Regions from separate parts of the Mesorhizobium sp. M0772 genome, predicted to be linked through region 3. Evidence: predicted binding sites of a transcription regulator. Region 3 holds the regulator's gene; each other region holds the start of a gene.
What was found. Region 3 encodes PhoB, which activates phosphate uptake and scavenging genes when phosphate is short. Its sites were predicted from a motif close to TGTCATNNANCTGTCAT; they were not measured.
Positions count from the first base shown of each region.

Region 1 (5,840 bases), on a different contig from region 3:
ACCGGTGCGCCGATCTTCATCACCCTCGGCCTGCTGGCGACAGGCGTTGCCGGCGTCGCCATGCACCTGCGCAACCGCCGCACCGTCCACCGCGCGACGGCCTTGCTCGACGAAACCGCCGCGCGCAGCCGCGCCGAGATCGAGACGCTGGCCGACCGCATGTGGGAGATGCAGGAGAGCGAGGAGCGTTTTCGCGGGCTGATCGATGCGCTCGGCGATCTCGTCGTCCACCGCGACCGCGACGGCCACATCGTCTATGCCAACATGGTTTTCGCCGGCCTCGTCGGAACCGATCAGCGCGACCTTGCCGGCAGGACTCTGGCCGACCTCGGCATCGATGTCGGTATCGTTCCCGACGCCGCCTTTTCGGATCACGAATGCCTGAGTTCCACCGACGTCTCCATCCGCACGCCGAACGGTCCGCGCTGGTTCTCGTGGATCGAACTGTCGGTGCGCGACAAGGATAGCGGCGCCGTCTCGCACCGGGCGATTGCCCGTGACATCACCGCCCGCAAGCGCGCCGAATCCTCGTTGATCACCGCGCGTGAGCGCGCCGAATATGCCAGCCAGGCCAAGTCGCGCTTCCTCGCCACCGTCAGCCATGAGATCCGCACGCCGATGAACGGCATCATGGGCATGGCCAAGCTTCTGGCTGACACCAATCTGTCGCCCGAGCAGCGCACCTATGTCGGCGCTGTCTCGACCTCGGCCAGCGCCCTTTTGGCGCTCATCGAGGATTTGCTCGACTATTCCAAGATAGAGGCCGGCCGTTTCGACCCGGAGCCGCAGCCGACATCGCTGCGCGAAATCGCCGACAACATCATCGAACTGATGGCGGCGAAAGCCTTCGCCAAGAACATCGGCCTCGGCTGTCATGTCGAGCCCGACGTGCCACAGATGATCATGGCCGATCCGGGAAGAGTCAGGCAGGTGCTGCTCAACCTGATCGGCAATGCGATCAAGTTCACCGACACCGGCGGCGTGCTGGTTTCGGTTGCACGGGCCCGCACCGAGACCAGCGACCGCATCTGCTTCACCGTCGCCGACACCGGCCCTGGCCTGCGCGAAGAGGATATGGAGCGCATCTTCGAGGAGTTCGAACAGTCCGACGGCACCTCGACCCGCACCCATGGCGGCGCCGGCCTCGGTCTGGCCATATCGAGGCGCCTGGTCGCCGCCATGGGCGGTGCCATTTCGGTGTCGAGCCGGCTTGGCGAGGGATCGGAATTCGTCTTCGAGATCCCGGCCGCAGGAGCAACCGAAGCACCGCAGAACCGGCAGAACATCCTGGCCGGCCGGCGCGCCGTGATCGTGTCGAAGAACGCCGTCGAGGCCGACGCCATCGCCCGCACCATCCGCGCCCATGGCGGCGCCGTCGACGTCGCCGCAACCGCTTCCCAGGCGACGCCCTTCGCCGAACATTGCGATGTGCTGTTGATCGACGCGGCCCTGGAGGACGGCGACGGCAGACTGCTCAAGCGCCTGCGCCAGAGTGGCTTTGCCGATTGCGAGGCGATCACGCTGATCGCGCCGACCGACCGCGGCATGCTTGGCGAATTCCGCACCAGCGGCTACGCCACCTTCTTGGCGAGGCCGGTGCGCGGCGAAACCCTGCTGCGCGTGCTGCTGACCAGTCATGCCCCTGCCTTGCCGCCGCCCAAGCCGGAAAAGACCGGCGCGTCCTCGCTTCGTGCCCATGGCGGGCGCCAGCAAGGTTTGTCGGTGCTGATCGCCGAAGACAACGACATCAACGCCATGCTTGCCCGCGCCACGCTTTTGAAGGCGGGACATCGCGTGAAAGTGGTCGGCAATGGCAAGGCCGCGGTCGAGGCGGTGACCGAAGCCGGGCTGAAAAATCGCTTCGATGTGGTGCTGATGGATTTGCACATGCCGGTTATGGACGGGCTGGACGCGATCGCCGCCATCCGCCGCCACGAGGAGGAAATGGCTGTGCCGCCGGTTCCGATCATGGTGCTTTCGGCCGACAGCCAGGAAAAGACCCGCCACACCGTGCTCGCCCATGGCGCCAGCGGCTTTGTCACCAAGCCGCTCGATCCCGACGCGCTGGTCCATGCCGTCGAGGGCCAGGTGGCCGCCTGAATTCATGTCGCTCAAAAGTGGCCCCGGTTTTGAGAAGACGACATGCACAAAACAAAGACTTGAAGCGCGTCGCGTGAATCGTCCCAGCGCGACGCGCTTCAAGGCGACGCTGGCGCAATCCTCGCGTCACGTAGGTAGCCGAATGAGGGTTTTCGCCAGCCGACGAAGTATTGCCCGTCGCGCCGTATCACGGTACTGTCACAATCCTGTTGCACCTACACCGTATCCCCGTGCCAAGAGGGATGGCTCGAAGGAGAATCACTCGTGCATACAGTTATGCCGGAATGTGACACTCGGCCCAGCGCAGGCGGCGCTTTGCTCGCCGCGCGGAACGCCGATGCCGTCGCAACAGGCGCACCGCTGGGCCGTATCGGCAATCTCGAAGTGCGGCTTGCCCGCAATGAGGCCGAAATCGCCGCCGCCCAGGAAGTGCGCTACCGGGTGTTTTATGACGAGCTTGGCGCCAGGAAGGACCTGTTCCAGGCGCAGGACCGGCGCGACGCCGACCGCTTCGACCCGCTGTGCGACCATCTCCTCGTGCTGGACACTTCGATCTCCGGCCCCGAGCATCGCCGCATCGTCGGCACTTACCGCCTGCTGCGGCAAGAGATTGCCGCGACCGCCGGCGGCTTCTATTCCGAAGGCGAGTTCGAACTGACCAAGCTGATCGCCCGCCATCCTGGCCAGCGCTTCCTTGAGCTCGGCCGCTCCTGCGTGCTGCCGGAATACCGCTCGAAGCGCACCATCGAGGCGCTGTGGCAAGGCATCTGGGCCTACATCAACCACTATGAGATCGGCGTGATGACCGGTTGTGCCTCGTTCCCTGGCACGGTGCCGGCTGCGCATGCCGAGGCGCTCACCTACCTTGCCCATCACTGCCGGACCAACTCCGCCTGGGATGTGCGGGCGGTCTCCGGCCGCTATTGCTCGATGGATCTGATGCCGATCGAGGCGGTCAACGCCAAGGCGGCGATCGCGGCCATGCCGCCGCTGGTCAAGGGCTATCTGCGCGTCGGCGCCCGCATCGGCGACGGCTGCGTCATCGACCGTGAGTTCTCCACCGTCGATGTGTTCGTGGTGATGCCGGTCAAGGAAATCGGCGCCCGCTACGTCAACTATTATGGCGGGGAAGCGCAGCGCTTTGCGGCGTGAGGCAGTAGGCAGTAGGCAGTAGGCAGTAGGCAGTAGTGAAGGCTGCCGCGAATTGCTGACTACCGACTATTCCCTATTCCCTATTCCCTATTCCCTATTCCCTAATCCCTCTCCCTACGGAATATCCTCCGGTCGCCGTCCCGGGCGGCTCTTGTAGGACGGAAAGGTCCAGCCGAATTTCAGCGCGCCGCCGCGCACCAGGAAAGCCGCGACGAAGCCGGCGATATCCGAGGCGAGCGGCGGCAGGCCGGCAAGATCGCCAAGTGTGTAGAGGCCGGCGCCCGCGAGTGCGGCGGTGACGTAGATTTCGGGCCTGAGCAGCACCGATGGCTCGCCGGCCAGCAGATCGCGCAGGATGCCGCCAAATGTGGCGGTCAACACGCCCATAACAACGGAGACGACCGGCGAGCCGGTGATGGCCAGCCCCTTGGCCGCGCCCATTACGGAAAAGGCCGCCAATCCGATGGCGTCGAGCCAGAGCAGCCATTTCCAGCGGGATTCGACGCGGTGGGCGATGAAGAAGACCAGCACCGCAACCGCCGCGCAAACCAGCACATAGCCGGAGTTGGCGACCCAAAAGACGGGCAGGTTGAGGATGACGTCGCGAAGCGTGCCGCCGCCAATGCCGGTGACGCTGGCCAGAAACAGGAAGCCGATAATGTCGAGCTGCTTGCGCGAAGCCGCCAACGCCCCGGTCGCGGCAAAGACGGCGACGCCAGCATAGTCGAGGAGGTCGATGGGTGTCAGGGACATGAGGTAGTAGGGATTGGGAATTAGGGAAAGAATGAATAACACGAAGCCGCGCGATTGATACGCCTCCCTATTCCCTATTCCCTATTCCCTATTCCCTATTCCCTATTCCCTATTCCCTATTCCCTATTCCTATTCCCTATTCCCTATCCCCTACTGCCTATTCCTACTCACGCATCCTTCTCGGCCTGCTCGTTCACCGGCCCCGGCTCGACCGGCGCTTCGGTGGCCGCGATCTTGGGGCCGCCCTTGGCGACCCCGACCATGGCCGGCCGCAGCACGCGCTCGCCGATCGAATAGCCCGGCTGCACGACCTGGACGACGGTGTTGGCCGGCACATCGGGATTGGGCACTTCGAACATCGCCTGGTGGAAATTCGGGTCGAACTTCTCACCTTCCGGTTCGAGCTTCTTCACCCCATGCCGTTCCAGCGTCGACAGCATGGCGCGCTCGGTGATCTCGACGCCGTCGATCAGCGCCTTGAAGCCGGCATCTCCGGCCGCTTTCGCCTCGGCGGGGATAGCATCGAGTGCGCGGCGCAGATTGTCCGATACCGACAGCATGTCGCGGGCGAAATTGGCCACCGCATAGGCGCGCGCATCATGCACGTCGCGGGCGGTGCGGCGGCGCAGATTCTCCATCTCGGCCGCGACCCGCAGCGCGCGGTCCTTCAGCTCCTCGTTTTCCTTCAGCAGCCGCACCAGCGCTTCATAGTCGCCGTCGATGCCGCCTTGCGTGCGCTCGGCCTCGGCCGTTTCGATATCCTCGGGCGCGCGTTCGTCTTTTGTCTGGTCGCTCATCGCCATTTCCCGTCATTCGAATGGTTTGGATTTGCGCCCGATATCGAGGTTTGGCGGCCAAAAATCAAGGGGCAAGCCCAGGAGGACGCCCAACAGCAGGCAATGTTGCGGGCTGCCCGTCGGACTTGGTGCGGCGCGCAAGGACGTTCAAAATTAATTCAAACTTTACCGTAACGGCAGCCTTTGCTTGCCAATACCCCGCTATGGGGAACCATTCAAAGCTTGGAGGAGTTTTGAAACCGACACAGGATTTGAGACAATGGACCGCAATACTGGCAACAGAAGCGAAGAGCTCGCCGCCGACATCAGGCGCCAGTTCGGCACCGAGGCGACGACGCGCTTCTTGCGCACCTTGCCGGCCTTCCGCACCGAGGCCGACATTCCCGCCCGTTTCCGGGACCTGCTCGACCGGCTGGACGGCATAGAAGCCAGCATGGCCGGCGGCCAACGCCGCCAATAGCGATGCAATCGCGCGACAATTACGCGCGGTAATTTTGCGTGAGCTTTTCCTTGCGGCAGCGGGACGCCCCGCCTATGCTTCCTGATGAACATGATTTCCCCCGAGACGGCCGCCAACAGCAAGCGCGCCTGGTTGAAGATCCTGGCGCGCTACAAGAAGCCCGACCGGCGACGCAGCACTCTTGAACTCGCCATCACCCTTATTCCTTTCGTTACGCTGTGGGCGCTGTCTTCGGCAGCCTATTCCTATGGCCACTGGTGGGGCTTGATCCTGATCCTTCCCGCCGCCGGTTTTCTGGTGCGGATCTTCATGATCCAGCACGATTGCGGCCACGGCTCCTTCTTCGCCAACCGCACTGCCGACGACTGGATCGGCCGCGCGCTCGGCGTGCTGACGCTGACCCCTTACGATTGCTGGCGGCGCGCGCACGCCACCCATCACGCCAGCGCCGGCAATCTTGACGAGCGCGGCATGGGCGATATCAGGACGTTGACGGTTGCTGAATACCGGCAGCTGTCTTGGCGGGGACGCCTTGCCTATCGTCTCTACCGCCATCCCCTGGTGATGTTCGGCCTTGG
Region 1 is NZ_JAMYPB010000004.1:129,539-135,378, reverse strand. It holds gene NKI06_RS04305 (response regulator) at 1-2,100, shown strand, start outside; gene olsB (l-ornithine N(alpha)-acyltransferase) at 2,377-3,252, shown strand; gene NKI06_RS04295 (trimeric intracellular cation channel family protein) at 3,367-3,999, opposite strand; gene grpE (nucleotide exchange factor GrpE) at 4,173-4,802, opposite strand; gene NKI06_RS04285 (hypothetical protein) at 5,062-5,262, shown strand; gene NKI06_RS04280 (fatty acid desaturase) at 5,347-5,840, shown strand, end outside.
Region 1: olsB (l-ornithine N(alpha)-acyltransferase) is a predicted target of PhoB. The motif match lies at 2,297-2,313, and genes of this name have one in related genera.

Region 2 (5,840 bases), on a different contig from region 3:
GACAAGCTGATGGCAGGGCTCCCATTCCAGGCCGAGATTCTCGTCGGGCAATTCGTTGAACATCAGCTCCCAGGCGTCCGGATTGTGGGCGATGTTCCAGTCGCCGGCGGCCCAGTTGCCGTCCATGGCGCAATTTTCGAAGGCAATGCGCACGCCCTTGTCGGCAGCGCGTTTGGCCAGCGGCCCCCAGACCTCACGGAAGCGCGGCAGGCTGTCGGTCAGCTTCTTGCCGCGCAGGCGGCCGGTGAAGCCGCTGACCGTCGAGGCGCCGAACAGATGCGCATTGTCGATGACGGTTTCCCAGGCCGCGAGCACGCCGCGATCGACCTCGCCGTCCTCCAGCGGATTGCCGAACACGCCGATCGACGACACGGCGACATCGGCATCGCCGATCGCCTCGCCAATCTCACCGGCGAGCCGGGGCAAGTCCTTGCCGCCCAGCGTCTGCCAGAAGAAGGGCTGGATGCTCTCGAAGCCGAGCGGCAGAATCTCTTTGATGTAGGCGGCCGGGTCTTCGAGATTGGCCCGCACCATGGTGCCGATCCGGATGTCGAGAAGCGGGTTTGGCATCATGATGCTTCCTGTGTGATTGCGACGCGCCGTCCGGTCTCGGCGCTTTCGATGGCGCCGAAAACCATGGCCAGGCTTTTGATGTTGTCGCTGCCACGGGTTTCCGGCTCGCTACCGGTCTCGATGGCGTGGATGAAATCCTTGATGACGCCGAGATGACCGCCGATGCGGTCGGCGGGATCGAGCGGCGGCACGATGATGGGCTGGGTCAGGTCGAACAGGCCGTCGCGGACCGACAACACAACCTCGGCCTTCAGCCCGTCCTCGCCGTCCCAGAGCAGGCTGCCGTGCTCGGCGACGATGCGCCATGTGCTCTCCCAACTGGTGCGGAAGCCCGCCGCGCACCAGGAGCCTGCATAGGTGAAGCGCTTGCCGCCACCGAGATCGAAGATAGCGCTGGCCGACGATCCCTGCCGGTACCAGGAATTGGCCGGCTCCCATTCCTGGCAAAAAACACCGGCGGGATCGCCTGCGACCATGTAGCGGGCGGCGTCGAATGTGTGGATCGCCATGTCGAGCAAGAGCACATGGGCCATCTCCTCGCGAAAGCCGCCGAAATGCGGCGCGACGAAGAAGTCGGCATGGATGCTGGTTGGCTTGCCGATGGCGCCGGAATCGAGAAACCGCCTGATGCGCCGGACATTGGCGACATAGCGGCGGTTCTGCACGACCGCATGGACGCGCCCCGCGTTACGCGCCGCATCGACGATGGCGCGCGCATTTTCCGGAGTATCGGCCAGCGGCTTTTCCGTCAGCAGATGGCAATTATGGGCAAAGGCGGCAAAGGCGACATCACGCCGGGCGGCTGGAACCACGACATCGAACACCGCGTCGGGCCTGGTCTGGTCGAGCACCGCGTCGAGGCTGGTGCCGATTACCGCGCCGTCGAGCCCGTATTCGTGCACCCTCGCCTTCGCCCGTTCGGCGTCGAGATCGACAAGGCCGACAATGGCCAGCCCGTCGATCTGCCTCGCGGCATCGAGCCAGGCCTTGCTCATCGCACCACAGCCGACGAGGACGGCATTCATCATCCGGCATTCCTCCCGTCCGGTCCCTCCAGACCGAATGTCACGGCATTTCCGGCATCACCGTAAACGTTTCTCCGTAAACGTTTACGAGAACACACCCGATGGCGTAGAATGTCAATCGGCTGCCAGCGAAAATCATCCCGAAGCCTTGGCCTGGGCGGCAGCCGGTGCTAGCCAAGACAGGGGGAGAACTGTCCTTGGCGTCCAGCATCCATGACCTTGCGCGTCACCTGAACATTTCGATCGGCACCGTGTCGCGGGCGCTGAACGGCCGCGCCGACGTCAATGCCGACACCCGCCAGCGCGTGCTCGCCGCCGCCAAGCAATTGAACTATTCGCCCAACCAGTCCGGCCGCAGCCTGCGGCAAGGCACCACCCATTCGATCGCCTTCATGCTGCAGCCGCATCCGGGCGACCAGCAATATGGCGAACCGTTCTTCATCCCGTTCCTGATCGGTCTGCAGGGCCGACTGGCCGAGGATGACCTGGATCTGATGGTCGTCATGGGCGAGCCCGGCCAATATCAGCAGGAGAGGCTGCGCCGCGTGGTTGAGACGCGCCGAGCCGACGCGGTCGTGTTGGCCAACACACGGCGGGAAGACGATCGGATCGACTATCTCAGCAAGGCTGGCTTTCCCTTCGCCACGCTTGGCCGAAGTCAATCCGGCGACGACACCTATCCTTCGCTCGATATCGATTTCGAGAGGGCGGGTGATGAAGCCGTCGACCGGCTGGTCGCGCGCGGCCACCGCCGCATTGCCGCCATCCGCCCTTCGCTGGATCTCAACTTCGGCTACCTGTTCCTCGACGGCTACCGCAAGGCGCTGGGGCGGCATGGCATCGAAGTCGACCCCGGCCTGATCGCCGACGGCTTCATCAACGAGGCCGGAGGCTACCAGGTGACGCCGCGCGTGATGCTCTCCAAGGACCGGCCCACAGCCATCATCTTCAACAATGACGCAATGGCGCTCGGCGGCTGCAAGGCACTGGCCGAGATGGGCATCAGGCCCGGCCACGACATCGCGGTGATCGTCATCGTCGACACGCCGCTCTGCCGTTATTTCTCGCCGGCGCTGACCGCCTTCCGTCCGTCGCTGGAGCCGATGGGCCGGCGGCTGGCCGAAATGCTGCTGGCCTCGCTTCCCGCCTTTGCCGGCCCGGAAGGTCCGCGCATCATCCGCGAAGTCTGGCCGCTGGAACTGATCGCCCGCGACAGCGATTGATCATTGCGCTCTTCCCTCTCCTACAAGGGACAAGGAAGAGGCCCTCTCTGTCACGCAAGTATCATGTTCGCGTCCTAGACCGCTTTGCGAGAGGGCGACATCGTCGATGCGATGCGGTGGCCCCTTTGCGCCGCTCAAGGCTTGTCACAAAAAGGATCTCCATGAAAATCTCGCACCGAACCGTGTCGCTCGGCGCCGCGCTGGCGCTGTTTACCGCCCTGACCTCTGCCCTTGCCGACAGCACCGCCACCGTTGGCGGCTTCGTCAACAAGGGCCTGGTCGGCGTCGGCCGCATCCCGGCCGATCAGAAGGACAAGTTCGGCGAGACCTTCGGCTCCGGCTCCGGCATGTCCATCGACGCCGCAAGCTGGACCCGTGGCGCGGACGGCTACAAGGGCTCGCTCTGGTTGCTGCCGGACCGTGGCTACAATGTCGTCGGCACCACCGATTACCGGCCGCGCCTCAACACTATTCATATCGAATTCACGCCGACCGCACTGGGCGCCACGCCCACCTCCGGCCAGGAACAGACAGGCGTCAAGGCGACGCTTGCCGATTCCCTGCTCCTCACCGACGACAAGGGCGCTGACGCCACCGGCCTCGATCCGCTCAACGGCGTGCGCGCGGCCAATGGCGACCTGCCGATCCTGCCCGAGGCCAATGGCAAGCTGGCGCTCGACAATGAGGCGATCGCGCGGCTGCCCGACGGCACCATGTTCATCTCTGACGAATACGGCCCCAACATCTACCGCTTCTCGGCCGACGGCCATCTGTTGTCGGCAACGCAGCCGCCCGCCGCTTTGGTGCCGATGCGCAAGGGCGCGCCGAACTTCGCCTCCGACAATCCGGGCCCCGGTGCAGCCGAACCCGATCCGAAGGATCCCGAAACCGGCCGCCAGAACAATCAAGGCCTCGAAGGCATGGCGCTGACGCCGGACGGCAAGTCGCTGATCACTATGCTGCAGTCGGCGCCCCGCCAGGATGGCGGCGATTCGCCCGCGACGCGCCAGAACACCCGCGCGCTGGTCTACGACGCCTCCGACCCGGCCCATCTCAAGCTGGTGCATGAATATGCCGTGCCGCTGCCGGTGTTCAAGGACGCCAAGGACAAGACCAAGGTCGCCGCGCAGAGCGAAATCGTGGCGCTGTCCGACAAGACCTTCCTGATGCTGGCGCGCGACAGCGGAAACGGCCAGGGGGTGAAGGGCGATACTTCGCTGCTGCGCCAGATTTTCGTCGTCGACGTCTCTGGCGCCACCGACATTGCCGGCGGCGCCTTCGATGCCGCCGACAAGCCGCTGGCGCCCAAGGGCGTGCTCGACCCCTCGGTGACCCCGGCCAAGCTGACGCCGTTCATTGACATCAACGACAACAAGGAACTCGGCCGTTTCGGCCTGCATGACGGCAAGCCGAACGACAAGAACAATCTCTCGGAGAAGTGGGAAGCAATGTCTGTGGTCAGCCTGCTCGAGCCGGCGCTGCCCGACGACTATTTCCTGTTCGTCGGCAACGATAACGACTTTCTCACCCAGGACGGTTTTCAGGTCGGCGCGCCCTACAAGGCCGACGACGGCGCCGATGTCGACACCATGTTCCTGGTCTATCAGGTCACGCTTCCGGGCCTCGCCAAGAAGTAGCCGTTTACGGAAAGGCGGACGCGCCCGGCGCGTCCGCCTCTAAACGTCTGTCGGCGATCAGCGATGCCGTGAAGGCACCTATTTCAAAATCTCCGCATCCCTTGGCACGCCGGCATCGATCGGCTCGGCGGTCCGGCTCGACACGGCCATGATCTTGCCTGCGGCCGACAGGTTCGGGCGCACATAGACCTGGGCTACGCCGTTGACCCGGCTGTAGAGGTCGATAATGTCCTGGTTCATGAAGCGCACGCAGCCCGACGACGCGTTCTTGCCGATGGAATCCCATTCCGGCGTGCCGTGCAGCCGGTACATCGTGTCCTTGCCGTCGCGGAACAGATAGAGCGCGCGCGCGCCGAGCGGGCTCTGCGGTCCGGGCGGCATGCCGTCCTTGTATTTCGCCAGTTCCGGCCGGCGCTGGATCATTTCCGGCGGCGGCGTCCACACCGGCCATTTCTTGCGCGCCTGGATCACGGCGCTGCCGGTCCAGCCAAACCCGGCCTTGCCGAGGCTGACGCCATAGCGCATTGCCTTGCCGCCGTCGCGCACCAGATAGAGAAAATGCTCGGATGTATCGACGACGATCGTGCCGGGTTTTTCGCCGGTCGGATCGTCCACGATCTGGCGCACGAATTTCGGATCGAGCTTGGCCACGGGGATTGCCGGCAACGAAAAGCCCTCATCGACGCGCGCCGAATACATGGTGGCGGCATCGCCGAAAGCGGGCTCGGGTGCGGGTGCCGGCGCCGGCGTCGGCGGTACTGCCACATCAGTGGTTGTGCAGGCCGAAAGTGCCATGGCAGCGGCACCCAAAGTGGATGCTCCCAGAAACGCGCGCCTATTCAGGCGCTCAGAAAATAATGGATTGTCGGACATGATCCCCCCGGTTTGCGGCCCCTCGCGGCGATGACCCATAGCCCATCACGCAAGCTTTGAGAACCTGATCGCCTCAGCCGCGTTAAGCGTGATGTTCCAATGCCGCATCGACCTTGTCCGTTAAATCGGCGATCATTGCCGGGCGGACTTTGAGATGAACCTTCGCCGAACAGCCCATGGACGAAAAAATACTACCGCGCCGGCGCACCGGCGATCTCACCAGCGGCCCAATCCCTCGCACGCTGCTGTTGTTCGCGCTTCCGGTGCTCGGTTCCAATGTGCTGCAGTCGCTCAACGGTTCGATCAACGCCGTCTGGGTCGGCCGCTTCCTCGGTGAATCGGCGCTGACGGCGACCTCAAACGCCAATCTGGTGCTGTTCCTGATTCTTGGCACCGTGTTCGGCATCGGCATGGCCGCCACCATCCTGGTGGCGCAATCGGTCGGCGCCCGCGACCTGCCCGAGGCGCGGCGCATCGTCGGCACCAGCGCCAGCTTCTTCTTCCTCGTC
Region 2 is NZ_JAMYPB010000015.1:46,814-52,653, reverse strand. It holds gene NKI06_RS12990 (sugar phosphate isomerase/epimerase family protein) at 1-573, opposite strand, end outside; gene NKI06_RS12985 (Gfo/Idh/MocA family protein) at 570-1,601, opposite strand; gene NKI06_RS12980 (LacI family DNA-binding transcriptional regulator) at 1,796-2,821, shown strand; gene NKI06_RS12975 (esterase-like activity of phytase family protein) at 2,983-4,458, shown strand; gene NKI06_RS12970 (L,D-transpeptidase) at 4,537-5,331, opposite strand; gene NKI06_RS12965 (MATE family efflux transporter) at 5,508-5,840, shown strand, end outside.
Region 2: NKI06_RS12975 (esterase-like activity of phytase family protein) is a predicted target of PhoB. The motif match lies at 2,870-2,886, and genes of this name have one in related genera.

Region 3 (5,840 bases):
TTCCATCGAGCCCGAGAACAGGAAATCGGCATTCGGATCCGAGCCCGAGCCCTTGATGAAGACATAGTTGCCTTCGGGCTTCGCCTTGAACACTTCGCGGGCCTGCATGCGGCCGACTTCCTTGTTGTCGAAGGTCAGGTAGAAGACGTCCTTGTTCTCGATCAGGCGGTCATAGCCGACGACCGGAATGCCTTCGTCCAGCGCCTTCTGCACCGCCGGGCCGACGGCCGAGGCGTCCTGCGCCAGGATGATCAGCGAGTTGGCGCCCTGCGAGATCAGGCTTTCGACGTCGGTCAGCTGCTTGCCGGGATTGGACTGCGCGTCGGCCGAAATGTACTTGTCGCCGGCAGCCTCGATCGCCGTTTTCATCGCCGCCTCGTCGGTCTTCCAGCGCTCTTCCTGGAAGTTCGACCACGACACGCCGATGACCTTGTCCTTCGCCTGCGCGACCGACATCAGCGCCAGCGACATGGCGACACCCGCCAGCATGGCGGCTGCAAATCTGTTCATTATAACCCTCCCTGCGCCGCCCACGGCGCGACAAAACCGGCCCGAAGGCCTGCACAAAGAGGCTCCATTTTTTCGAGCCTCGAAAAAATACTGGTTCAATGATAAGGCACTGTCAACATCGATTATGATGGATTCTGATGGCGTTGCCGAATTTTTTCGAGCTCCGCAATAAACAATGACAGGGCTGCCGGCGTCTGCCAATATTTGGCTGGTGCCGTCGAACGCCTTCACTATCATGAGGCGCGAGGAGGCCGGGAGGAAACAAATGTCGGTTGGGATCCGCCACGACGATCTGCGCCGTCGCAACCGTGCGATGGTGATTTCGGCCGTGCGCCGGGCCGGCCAGCCGTCGCGGACCGAGATTGCGGCGACCACCGGCCTCAGCCATTCGACGATATCGGCAATCTCGTCTGATCTAATTCAAGAAGGCATCCTGATTGAAGGCAAGCCTGGCGAGACCGGCTCGCTGAAACGCGGCCGGCCGCAGGTCGGCCTTGGCCTCAACCCGGAAGCGGCGGCGGTCATGACCGTGGTGCTGTCGCTGAACTTCCTCTCCGTCACCGTCATCGACTATGCCGGCCAGGTGGTCGCGGAAGAACAGCGCCGGCTCGACACGCTGACCATGCCGCGCGACGAGCTGATCGGCGAATGCGTAGCAATCGTCGGGCGGCGTCTCGCGGACCCGGACCTCGATGTCCAGAGCATCGCCCGCATTGCCATGGGCATCCAGGGCATCACCGATTCGCAGGCGCGGGCCATGCTGTGGTCGCCAATCACGCCACTGACCGACATTGCCTTCGCCGACATGTTGGAAGCGGAATTCGGCATTCCTGCCACCATGGAGAACGACTGCAATATGATGGCGGTGGCCCTGCAATGGCGCCAGCCCGAGCGCTACCGCGACAATTTCATCGCGATCCTCTTGTCGCACGGCATCGGCATGGGGCTGGTGCTGAAAGGCGAACTGTTCACCGGCACCCATTCCTCGGGCGGCGAGTTCGGCCACATGATCCACCGTCCGGGCGGCGCGCTCTGCCGCTGCGGGCGGCGCGGCTGCGTCGAGGCCTATGCCGGAAACTACGCCATCTGGCGCAGCGCCAAAATGATGAGCGAAGATGCCGAGCCGGTCGATATCGGCGACGCTGATATGCGCGCACTCGCCGCGCGCGCCCGCGAAACCGATGGCCCGGAGCGCGAAGCCTATCGCAAGGCCGGTGAGGCGCTCGGCTTCGGCCTCGGCAGCCTGTTTGCGCTGATCGACCCGGCGCCTGTCGCCATGGTTGGCGTCAGCGCCGCCGCCTTCGACCTGATCGAGCCGGCATTGCGCGAAGCGATCGCCCAGACCGCCGGCGGCCAGCACTCGAAGTCGATCTCCTTCGACACCGAGCCCAACGAGCTGCCGCTGATCCGCGAAGGCTGTGCCATGCGCGCGCTCGGCTTCGTCGATCAGGAGATTTTCGCGCCGGGCATTCAGGCCAAATCCGGCAAGCATGTCGCCTGAATGGCCGGCAACGGCGCGACGCGCAGCATCCTAGTCTTCCCTGATCGCGTAGCCGGCGCCGCGAATGGTACGGATGACATCCGGCATGCGGCCGTTGTTGACCGCTTTGCGTAAGCGCCCGACATGGACGTCGACGGTTCGCTCGTCGATATAGATCGTCTCGCCCCAGACATTGTCGAGCAGTTGGCTGCGCGAGAACACGCGGCCGGGATGGCGCATCATGAATTCGAGCAGCCGGAACTCGGTCGGTCCGAGCCTGATCTCGCTCTTCTTGCGGTAGACACGGTGCGACTCGCGGTCGAGCACGATGTCGCCGACCTTGAGCACGCTGGACAGCACTTCCGGCTTGGCCCGGCGCAGCAGCGCCTTCACGCGCGCCATGAACTCCGGCGTCGAGAATGGCTTGACCAGATAGTCGTCGGCACCGGTGGACAGGCCGCGCACGCGATCGCTTTCCTCACCGCGCGCGGTCAGCATGATGATCGGCAGCCGCTCGGTTTCGGGCCGCACTCTAAGCCGCCGGCAGAGCTCGATGCCGGAAACAGCGGGCACCATCCAGTCGAGCACCAGGAGATCGGGCACGTTTTCCTGCAGGCGGATCTCGGCCTCGTCGCCGCGTGTCACCACCTCGACCTGATAGCCTTCGGATTCGAGGTTGTAGCGGAGGAGCACGCCCAGCGGCTCCTCGTCCTCCACGACCATGATGCGTGGCGCGATCATAGGCAGTTCACCCTCATCAGGCCGGCGTGGCCATCGCCGTCTCGTCCTGCTTCGGACGATTGGCGGGCAATTGCTGGCCGGTCAGCACATAATACGCATTTTCGGCGATGTTGGTGACATGATCGCCGATGCGCTCAAGATTCTTGGCGCAGAACAAGAGATGCGTGCAGGCGGTGATGTTGCGAGGGTCTTCCATCATGTAGGTCAAAAGCTCACGAAACACGGACGTGTATTTGACGTCGATGCGCTCGTCGTCATTCCTGAGTTTTGCAAGAGCTGCCGCATCGGTGGCGGCATATTCCTCGACGACGCCTTGCACCTGGATCAGCACCAGTTGCGCCATGGCATCGATGGAGTGCGAGAAGTCGCGCGGCGTGACGCTCAAGCCCACGGTGCCGACGCGTTTGGCGATGTTCTTGGCGAGATCGCCGATGCGCTCGAGGTCGCCCGCCATGCGGATCGAGCCGACCACGGCGCGCAGATCGTTGGCCATCGGCTGGCGCTTGGCGATCAGCGTGATGGCGCGGTCGTCCAGTTCGCGCTGGCGCGCATCCATGATGGCGTCGTCGGAAACGACACGCTGTGCCAGCGCATTGTCCGAATTGAGCAGCGCCCTGGTCGAGCCGCTGACCATCGAGCCTGCCAGATCGCCCATGTCGCGGATCAGCTTGCTGATCTGCCCGAGCTCTTCATCGAAGGAGGCGACGGTATGTTCACCCATGATCTTGGTCCTCGTGCCTGAAAATTCACCCGCCGGAGGCTCAGCCGAAGCGGCCGGTAATGTAATCCTGGGTGCGCTTGTCGTCGGGGTTGGTGAACATCTTGTCGGTTGCGCCCTCCTCGACGAGATAGCCGAGATGGAACATCGCCGTGCGCTGCGACACGCGCGCCGCCTGCTGCATCGAGTGGGTGACGATGACGATCGTGTAGTTCTGGCGCAGTTCGTCGATCAACTCCTCGACACGGGCGGTGGCGATCGGATCAAGCGCCGAGCAGGGCTCATCCATCAGGATCACCTCCGGCGACACGGCGATGGCGCGCGCGATGCACAGGCGCTGCTGCTGGCCGCCGGACAGGCCGGTGCCGGGCTCCTGCAGGCGGTCCTTGACCTCGTTCCAGATCGCCGCCTTCTTCAGGCTCTGCTCGACGATCTGGTCCATGTCGGACTTGCGCTTGGCCAGCCCATGGATGCGCGGGCCGTAGGCGACGTTCTCGTAGATCGACTTCGGGAACGGATTGGGTTTCTGGAACACCATGCCGACGCGTGCGCGCAGTTCGACGACATCGATGTTCTTGTCGTAGATGTCGTCTTCATCGAGCGTGATCTTGCCGGTCACCCGCGCCGAATCGATGGTGTCGTTCATGCGGTTGAGGCAGCGCAGGAAGGTCGACTTGCCGCAGCCGGACGGGCCGATCAGCGCCGTCACCTGGTTCTGGCGGACGTCGAGATTGACGTCGAACAACGCCTGCTTCTCGCCGTAGAAGACGCCGACCTTGTCGCCGCGCATCTTGATGACTTCGTTCGACTTGGCGTTCATTTTGTCGCCCACTGCATGCTCAAGGGACTGTTCGGTCATGATGTTCATACCAAATTGCCTTTTTTCTACCAGCGCCGCTCGAACCGGCGCCGGAGCACGATCGCGGTGATGTTCATGGCCATGAGGAAGACGAGCAGGATGATGATGGCGCCGGACATGCGCTCGACAAAAGCGCGCTCAGCCTCGTTTGCCCACATATAGATCTGAACCGGCAGCGCGGTCGCCGGATCGAAAGGCGTCGCCGGATAATCGGCGACGAAAGCGACCATGCCGATCAAGAGCAGCGGTGCTGTCTCGCCGAGCGCACGCGCCAGGCCGATGATGGTGCCGGTAAGGATGCCTGGGGCGGCAAGCGGCAGGATGTGATGGAACACCATCTGCATCTTGGAGGCGCCGAGACCTAGGGCCGCCGAGCGGATCGACGGCGGCACCGCGGCGAGGGCGGCGCGCGTGGCGATGATTATGGTCGGCAATGTCATCAAGGTCAGCACCAGGCCGCCGACGAAGGAAGCCGAGCGCGGCATGCCGAGGAAGTTGATGAACACGGCAAGGCCAAGCAGACCGAAGACGATCGACGGCACCGCCGCGAGATTGTTGATGTTGACCTCGATCAGGTCGGTGAAGCGGTTCTTCTTGGCGAATTCCTCGAGATAGATCGAGGCGGCGACGCCGATCGGCAGCGCCAGCAACAGCACGATCACCATCATGTAGAACGAGCCGATGATCGCCACGCCCATGCCCGACGTTTCGGGCCGGCTGGAGGCGCCATAGGTGAACAGGCCGGTGTTGAAATGCTCGGCCATCACGCCGTCGGCTTTAAGCTTGTTCATCCAGTCGATCTGCTGGTTGGACACCTTGCGGCGCGCTTCATCGACGCCGAGGTCGATCTGACCCTTGAAGGCCGAGTCGAGGTTCGCGGCAGCCAGGATGTCGACGTCACGCGTCCTGCCGATCACCGACGGATCGGCGGAGACGATGTCGCGCAGCTGGACGCGGGCGCCTTCCGACAGGAAGCCCTTGAGCTTCAGCATCATCGGCTTGTTGGCCGGATCGATGCCGAGCCTGGCCACCAGCGCGTTTTCGGCGAGCTTGGGATAGTTCGCCTTGATCAGCACGGTAGGGTCGGTGGCGCGCTTGCCGGAGGGATCGATCACCTTCTCGTCGAAGGTGACCGGCAGCGTCACCGTCGTCTGCCAGAAGGCGGTGTAGCCTTTCGAGACGATGGTGATCAGCATGATGGCCAGGAACGCCAGGCCCACCGAGATCGCAATCACGCCATAGATGCGGAACCGGCGTTCGGCGGCATAGCGCGCCTTCAGCCCGATGTCGCGGCGCGGACGCGCGACGGCACCCGCCATCGTGTCCAGGGGGATGTCGGTCATTCGTACTGCTCCCGGTACTTGCGCACGATGTAGAGGGCGACGATGTTCATCACCAGCGTCAGCGCGAACAGCGTCAGGCCGAGCGCGAAGGCGACCAGCGTCTGCGGCGAGTTGAACTCGAGATCGCCGGTCAGCTGGTTGACGATCTTGACGGTGATGGTCGTCATCGCCTCGAACGGATTGGCCGTC
Region 3 is NZ_JAMYPB010000042.1:639-6,478, forward strand. It holds gene xylF (D-xylose ABC transporter substrate-binding protein) at 1-510, opposite strand, end outside; gene NKI06_RS23310 (ROK family protein) at 776-2,011, shown strand; gene phoB (phosphate regulon transcriptional regulator PhoB) at 2,042-2,731, opposite strand; gene phoU (phosphate signaling complex protein PhoU) at 2,748-3,452, opposite strand; gene pstB (phosphate ABC transporter ATP-binding protein PstB) at 3,493-4,317, opposite strand; gene pstA (phosphate ABC transporter permease PstA) at 4,335-5,651, opposite strand; gene pstC (phosphate ABC transporter permease subunit PstC) at 5,648-5,840, opposite strand, start outside.

Region 4 (5,840 bases), on a different contig from region 3:
GCCGTTGCCAGCACAAACATGTGCTCCGCACCCGCCTGGTCGGAGAGCGCGCGGAAACGGCGGAACTCCTCCATCGAGCGCGTCACCGCCTCGGGGTCGAGCTTGCCGGTCGAAACGATGCCGCGGCCGAGGCCGGCCAGCATCTTTTCGTTGAACAGCAAGGTCGGCGAGCGCGCCAACCCTTCATAGACGACAAGGCGGATCGAGTTCGAGCCGATGTCGATGATGGACAGCGGCCGGCGATCCTGCAGCCGGCCTTGGGACGTTGAAATCATCAGCCGCTGTTCTTCTTGCGACGCTTGAACTGCGCGATGCGCTTGGGCGCATGCGACTTCAGCGCGTCACCCCGTCCCGACAGGCTCGGATTGGTCATGAAATATTCCTGCGCGTTGAACGGTTCCTCACCCTCATCCAGCACGACGCGCCGGGAGGTTCCGTCAGCCAATACGTCGAAACTTTGCTGGTTGTCCATGATGTTGCCCAGCATGATCTGGCCAAGGATCTGTTCATGCACCGTCGGATTGGTGATCGGCACCATGGTCTCGACGCGGCGGTCGAGATTGCGTGGCATCAAGTCGGCCGAGGCGATGTAGACGATCGCCTCGTCCGACGGCAGGCCATGGCCGTTGCCGAAGCAGTAGATGCGGCTGTGTTCGAGGAAGCGGCCGACGATCGACTTGACCCTGATGTTTTCCGACAGGCCGGGCACCTGCGGCCGCAGGCAGCAGATGCCGCGCACGACGAGATCGATCTCGACGCCGGCACGGCTGGCGTCATAGAGCGCGTCTATGATGTTGGGATCGACGAGCGCGTTCATCTTCATCCATATGCGCGCCGGACGGCCAGCCAGCGCGTGGGCGACCTCGTCGGCAATGTGCTTGAGGATGCGGCTGCGCAGCGTAAATGGCGAGATGGCGATCCGCATCTCATCGGTCGGCTCGGCATAGCCGGTGATGAAGTTGAACAGCTGGGCGACATCGCGCGCGATCGTCGGATCGGTGGTGAAGAAGGACAGGTCGGTGTAGATGCGCGCGGTCACCGGATGGTAGTTGCCGGTGCCGAGATGGACATAGTTGCGCAGCTTGCCGTCCTCGCGCCGCACCACCAGCGACATTTTCGCATGGGTTTTGAGTTCGAGGAAGCCGAACACGACCTGGACGCCGGCGCGTTCGAGGTCGCGCGCCCAGCGGATGTTGGCTTCCTCGTCGAAGCGCGCCTTGAGCTCGACCAGGGCGGTTACCGACTTGCCGGCCTCGGCCGCGTCGACCAAGGCGCGCACGATCGGGCTGTCGTTGGAGGTGCGGTAGAGCGTCTGCTTGATCGCCACCACCTCCGGGTCGGCCATCGCCTGGCGCAGGAACTGGACCACCACGTCGAAGGATTCATAGGGGTGGTGGACGACGATGTCCTTCTCGCGGATGGCCGCGAAACAGTCGCCGCCATGCTCGCGGATGCGCTCGGGAAAGCGTGGATTGTAGGGGGTGAACTTCAGGTCGTCGCGCGGCACGGCGACGATCTCGGAAATCTGGCTGAGCGCCAGCGGGCCGGTCAGAACGCTGATGCGGCTCGAAGAGACTCCAAGCTCGCCGGCGACGAACTCGCGCAACTCGCCGGGCATCGACTTGTCGAATTCGATGCGGATGACCGAACCGCGGCGGCGCCGCTTCAGCGCCGTCTCGAACAGGCGCACGAGATCTTCCGACTCCTCCTCGACCTCGATATCGCTGTCCCGGATGATGCGGAAGGTGCCTGAACCCTTGACCTCATAGCCGGGGAACAGCTTGCCGATATAGAGGCCGACAGCCTCCTCCAACGGAATGAAGCGAACGTGCTGCTTGCGGTCGGGCAGACGGATGAAGCGCTTCAGCGCCACCGGCAGGCGTAGAAGCGCGCTCATCTCCTCGCCATTCTTGCGATGGCGCAATTGCAGCGCCATCGAGAAGCCGAGATTGGGAATGAACGGAAACGGATGCGCCGGGTCGATCGACAGTGGAGTCAGCACCGGGAAAACCTGGTCCTGGAAATGGTCTTCCAGCCAGACTTTCTCATCCTTGGTTAGTGCATCGCGGGTGATGCTCTCTATGCCTTCCTTGTTGAGCAGCAGCATCAGCGCTGAAAGGCTGTTCTGCTGGTCCTCCTGCAGCCGCTCGACCTCGCGCAGCAATTGTTCCAGCTGCTGCTCCGGCGTGCGGCCGTCGGGGCTCTTGAGCGCAATGCCTTCGCGCACCTGGCCCGCAAGGCCGGCGACGCGGACCATGAAGAATTCATCGAGATTGGCGGCCGAAATCGACAGGAAACGGACGCGTTCGAGCAGCGGATGGTGCTCGTTCTGTGATTCCTCGAGCACACGCCGGTTGAACTGCAGCCAGGAGAACTCACGGTTGACGAACCGATCGGGGTTGCCGCCCTCGGGGCTCGCCACTTCGACATTGATGAATTCGCTCTGCACCGGCTTCAGTTCGTTCATGGTTCCTGCTCTTCCCCGCCAACCGTCCCTTGGAGCGCCGCTGGACGTGCATGCCTCTAACACGCTTTTGTGACGCATGGCCCTTCGGCGAAAACCATTCCGATTTCAGGGACGTGCACTTAACCGGCTCACCGTATCCTCTGACAGGCTTTTGCGACAGTTTCATTTCATCGATCTTGCAAACAGGCCTGTTATGTTCCAGATGCTTTTCGACGAGATCAAGGAGACGACGATGGCAGGCGGTTCCATTCCCCATTTCCAGAACGATGCGGGCCATCCGGCAATCGACATCGGCGTCAAGGAATTCATGTGCACCGGCGCCAACCCGCCCTTCGACCACCCACATGTGTTCCTCGACATGGGCGACGACAATGAAAAGGTCTGCCCGTATTGCTCGACGCTCTACCGCTATTCGGCGAACCTGAGGGCGACGGAAACGCTGCCGGCTGGTTGCCTTTATATCGACCAGGCCGCCTGATCCTTCCGCGACAAGCCCGATGGAAGACATAAGGTCCCGGCAGGTCATAATCGCCGGGGCCGGCATCGCCGGGCTGACCGCCGCCCTTGCCTTCGCCGGAGGGGGTTATCCGGTAAAGCTTATCGAACAGGCACAGCACCTAGAAGCGGCTGGCGCCGGCATCCAGCTTTCGCCCAACGCAACACGCATTCTTCGACAACTCGGCGTGCTCGACCGGCTGTTGCCGGCAGCGTTGCGGCCGGAAGCGGTCGTGCTCAAGGACGCCGGGACGCTGCGCGAACTGGCGCGGGTACCGCTCGGGCACGCCGCCGAAGCGCGCTGGCAGTCGCCTTATCTTGTCGCCCATCGCGCAGATGTGCAGGCAGCGCTGTTGGCGCAAATGGCTGAACGGCCGCAGATTGAGCTCATCACCGGCGCCCGCGTGACCGGCATCGTCAAAGACGCGCAATATGTCGCCGTGACCGCCGAAGTGGACGGCCGCGAGATCGAGGCACGCGGCAAACTGCTGGTCGGCGCCGACGGCGTCTGGTCGGCAGTCAGGGCGCAACTCGCAGGCGAGGACTTCGTCAAAAGCCGTTTTTCGGGCGAACTCGCCTGGCGGGCTACAATCGCAGCCGACGGTGCGGCCGGAGAAGCCTTTGCCGCGATCGGCGCCGCCGACTGCCTCACCACGTTCCTGCATCCAGGCTTCCACATGGTCGCCTATCCCGTCAGCAAAGGCCGGGCCTTCAATCTCGCGGCCTTCACCAAGGGTGAGCGCATGGCCGAAGGTTGGTCGGGCCATGCCGATCCCGCGATCCTCACGGCTGCCCTGCGCGGCACCGCGCCGGGCCTGACGAAGCTCGTGGCACTGGCCGGCCCATGGACGGCCTTTCCGATCCACACCGTCGAACAACAGCGGTGGACAAGCCCGCAGGGCATCGCGCTGATCGGCGACGCCGCGCACGCGATGACGCCGTTTGCGGCGCAAGGTGCCGCGATGGCGATCGAGGATGCCATCACGCTTGCCGACGCTATCGCCGATTTCCCTGGCGATCTGCCCAGAAGTTTTCAAATCTGGGAAAATCTTCGGCGGCCGCGTGTCGCCAAGGCCGCGCGTCGTGGGGCCGTAAACCGCCTCGCCTGGCATGCTGCCGGCCCGGTGGCGATCGCCCGCAATCTGTTCCTGGCCATGCGCTCGCCCGACAAGCTCGCCGCCGACCTCGACTGGCTCTATGGATGGCGAGCGGACGCTCGGCAGTCTAGATCGTCGACTTAGCGATCCTTCCCACCCCCCTCTGTCCTGCCGGACATCTCCCCCGCAAGGGGGGAGATTGGATGTCGCCGTCGCCTTCGCCAAAATCGCCGGCGTTGCAGCAGGAGCGCCGCGGGCAAAACGGCTGATCTCCCCCCTTGCGGGGGCGATGGCCGGCAAGCCAGAGGGAGGTGCTGTCCCGCTGACTTCAAAAGATCCAACACTGTCGCGGTGCGATGAAGGACTGCTAGTTATAAAACCGCATCGACAAGCCCAGCGAGGCCGGCAGCGGGTTCCACCAGCCGGTGCGCAGGCCGGCGTTGCGCAGGCCGGCGGCTGTCCAGGTGTTACAGCCGACAAGCGCGTTGAAATGGCCGTTCGCCTCGAAGAAGCGGTCGAAGCTGGAATAGGCGGCGTTCTCGATGACGACCGGACCATGCGGCCCTTGCTGGAAACTCGCGTCGATATAGTCGAGCAGCGCTGCAAAACGTTCCTCATCGATGTCGAAACCGGTGACAGCAGGGTGCGGCTCGGCGATGGCCCCGGCGATATCGACATGCATGACCGAGGCGTCCAGTGTCAGCGCCTTGAGGACGGGCACTGTCTTCAGCTGCGACCAGCTCGGCGTCTCCAGATAGAAGGCCCGGCCGCCCCAGCCAAAGACGATGTAGCGCACTTCCGGGGCGTCGACAGGGATGCCGGCAGCGACCAGGAAATGGAAGCGCCGGCGCACCTCGTCATCGACGGGAATGGCGATGTCGGTGTGGATCGGATTCTCCAGCACCAGAATATGGCGCGTGCCCTCACCCGCCGCTGACGCCGGCCACAGCGGACGCGGCACCAGCGTGCCGAGCGTGGCAGCGAGCGCGACCACGATAATCAGCATGGCCACGAAACGCAGGGCTTTTCTCATGCGGCGGCGGCTTTGTGTTTCAATGGAGAAGATCGACCCCAGATAGCAAAAGAGCCCGGCCGCATTGCAGCCGGGCTCTTTTGCTTCGCATGAAAATGCTCAGTGCAGGATCTGCGACAGAAACAGCTTGGTGCGCTCGTGGCGCGGATGGTCGAAGAACTCGGCCGGCGTGTTCTGTTCGACGATCTGGCCCTGATCCATGAAGATCACCCGGTTGGCGACTTTGCGGGCAAAGCCCATTTCGTGGGTGACGCACAGCATGGTCATGCCTTCCTCGGCCAGGCCCACCATCGTCTCCAGCACTTCCTTGATCATTTCTGGATCGAGCGCCGAGGTCGGCTCATCGAACAGCATGATGCGCGGGTTCATGCACAGGGAACGCGCGATCGCCACGCGCTGCTGCTGGCCGCCCGACAGCTGGCCCGGATATTTGTTGGCCTGTTCGGGGATCTTGACGCGCTTGAGGAAGTGCATCGCGATTTCCTCGGCCTGCTTCTTCGGCGTCTTGCGCACCCAGATCGGCGCCAGCGTGCAGTTCTCCAGGATGGTCAGATGCGGGAACAGGTTGAAGTGCTGGAACACCATGCCGACCTCGCGGCGCACCTCGTCGATCTTCTTGAGATCGTTGGTGAGTTCCTTGCCGTCGACGATGATCTTGCCCTTCTGGTGCTCTTCCAGCCGGTTGATGCAGCGGATCATGGTCGATTTGCCCGAGCCCGAAGGACCGCAGATGACAATGCGCTCGCCG
Region 4 is NZ_JAMYPB010000033.1:17,983-23,822, forward strand. It holds gene ppx (exopolyphosphatase) at 1-275, opposite strand, end outside; gene NKI06_RS20555 (RNA degradosome polyphosphate kinase) at 275-2,467, opposite strand; gene NKI06_RS20560 (zinc-finger domain-containing protein) at 2,700-2,945, shown strand; gene NKI06_RS20565 (FAD-dependent monooxygenase) at 2,965-4,203, shown strand; gene NKI06_RS20570 (TIGR02117 family protein) at 4,427-5,092, opposite strand; gene NKI06_RS20575 (amino acid ABC transporter ATP-binding protein) at 5,192-5,840, opposite strand, start outside.
Region 4: NKI06_RS20555 (RNA degradosome polyphosphate kinase) is a predicted target of PhoB. The motif match lies at 2,621-2,637, and genes of this name have one in related genera.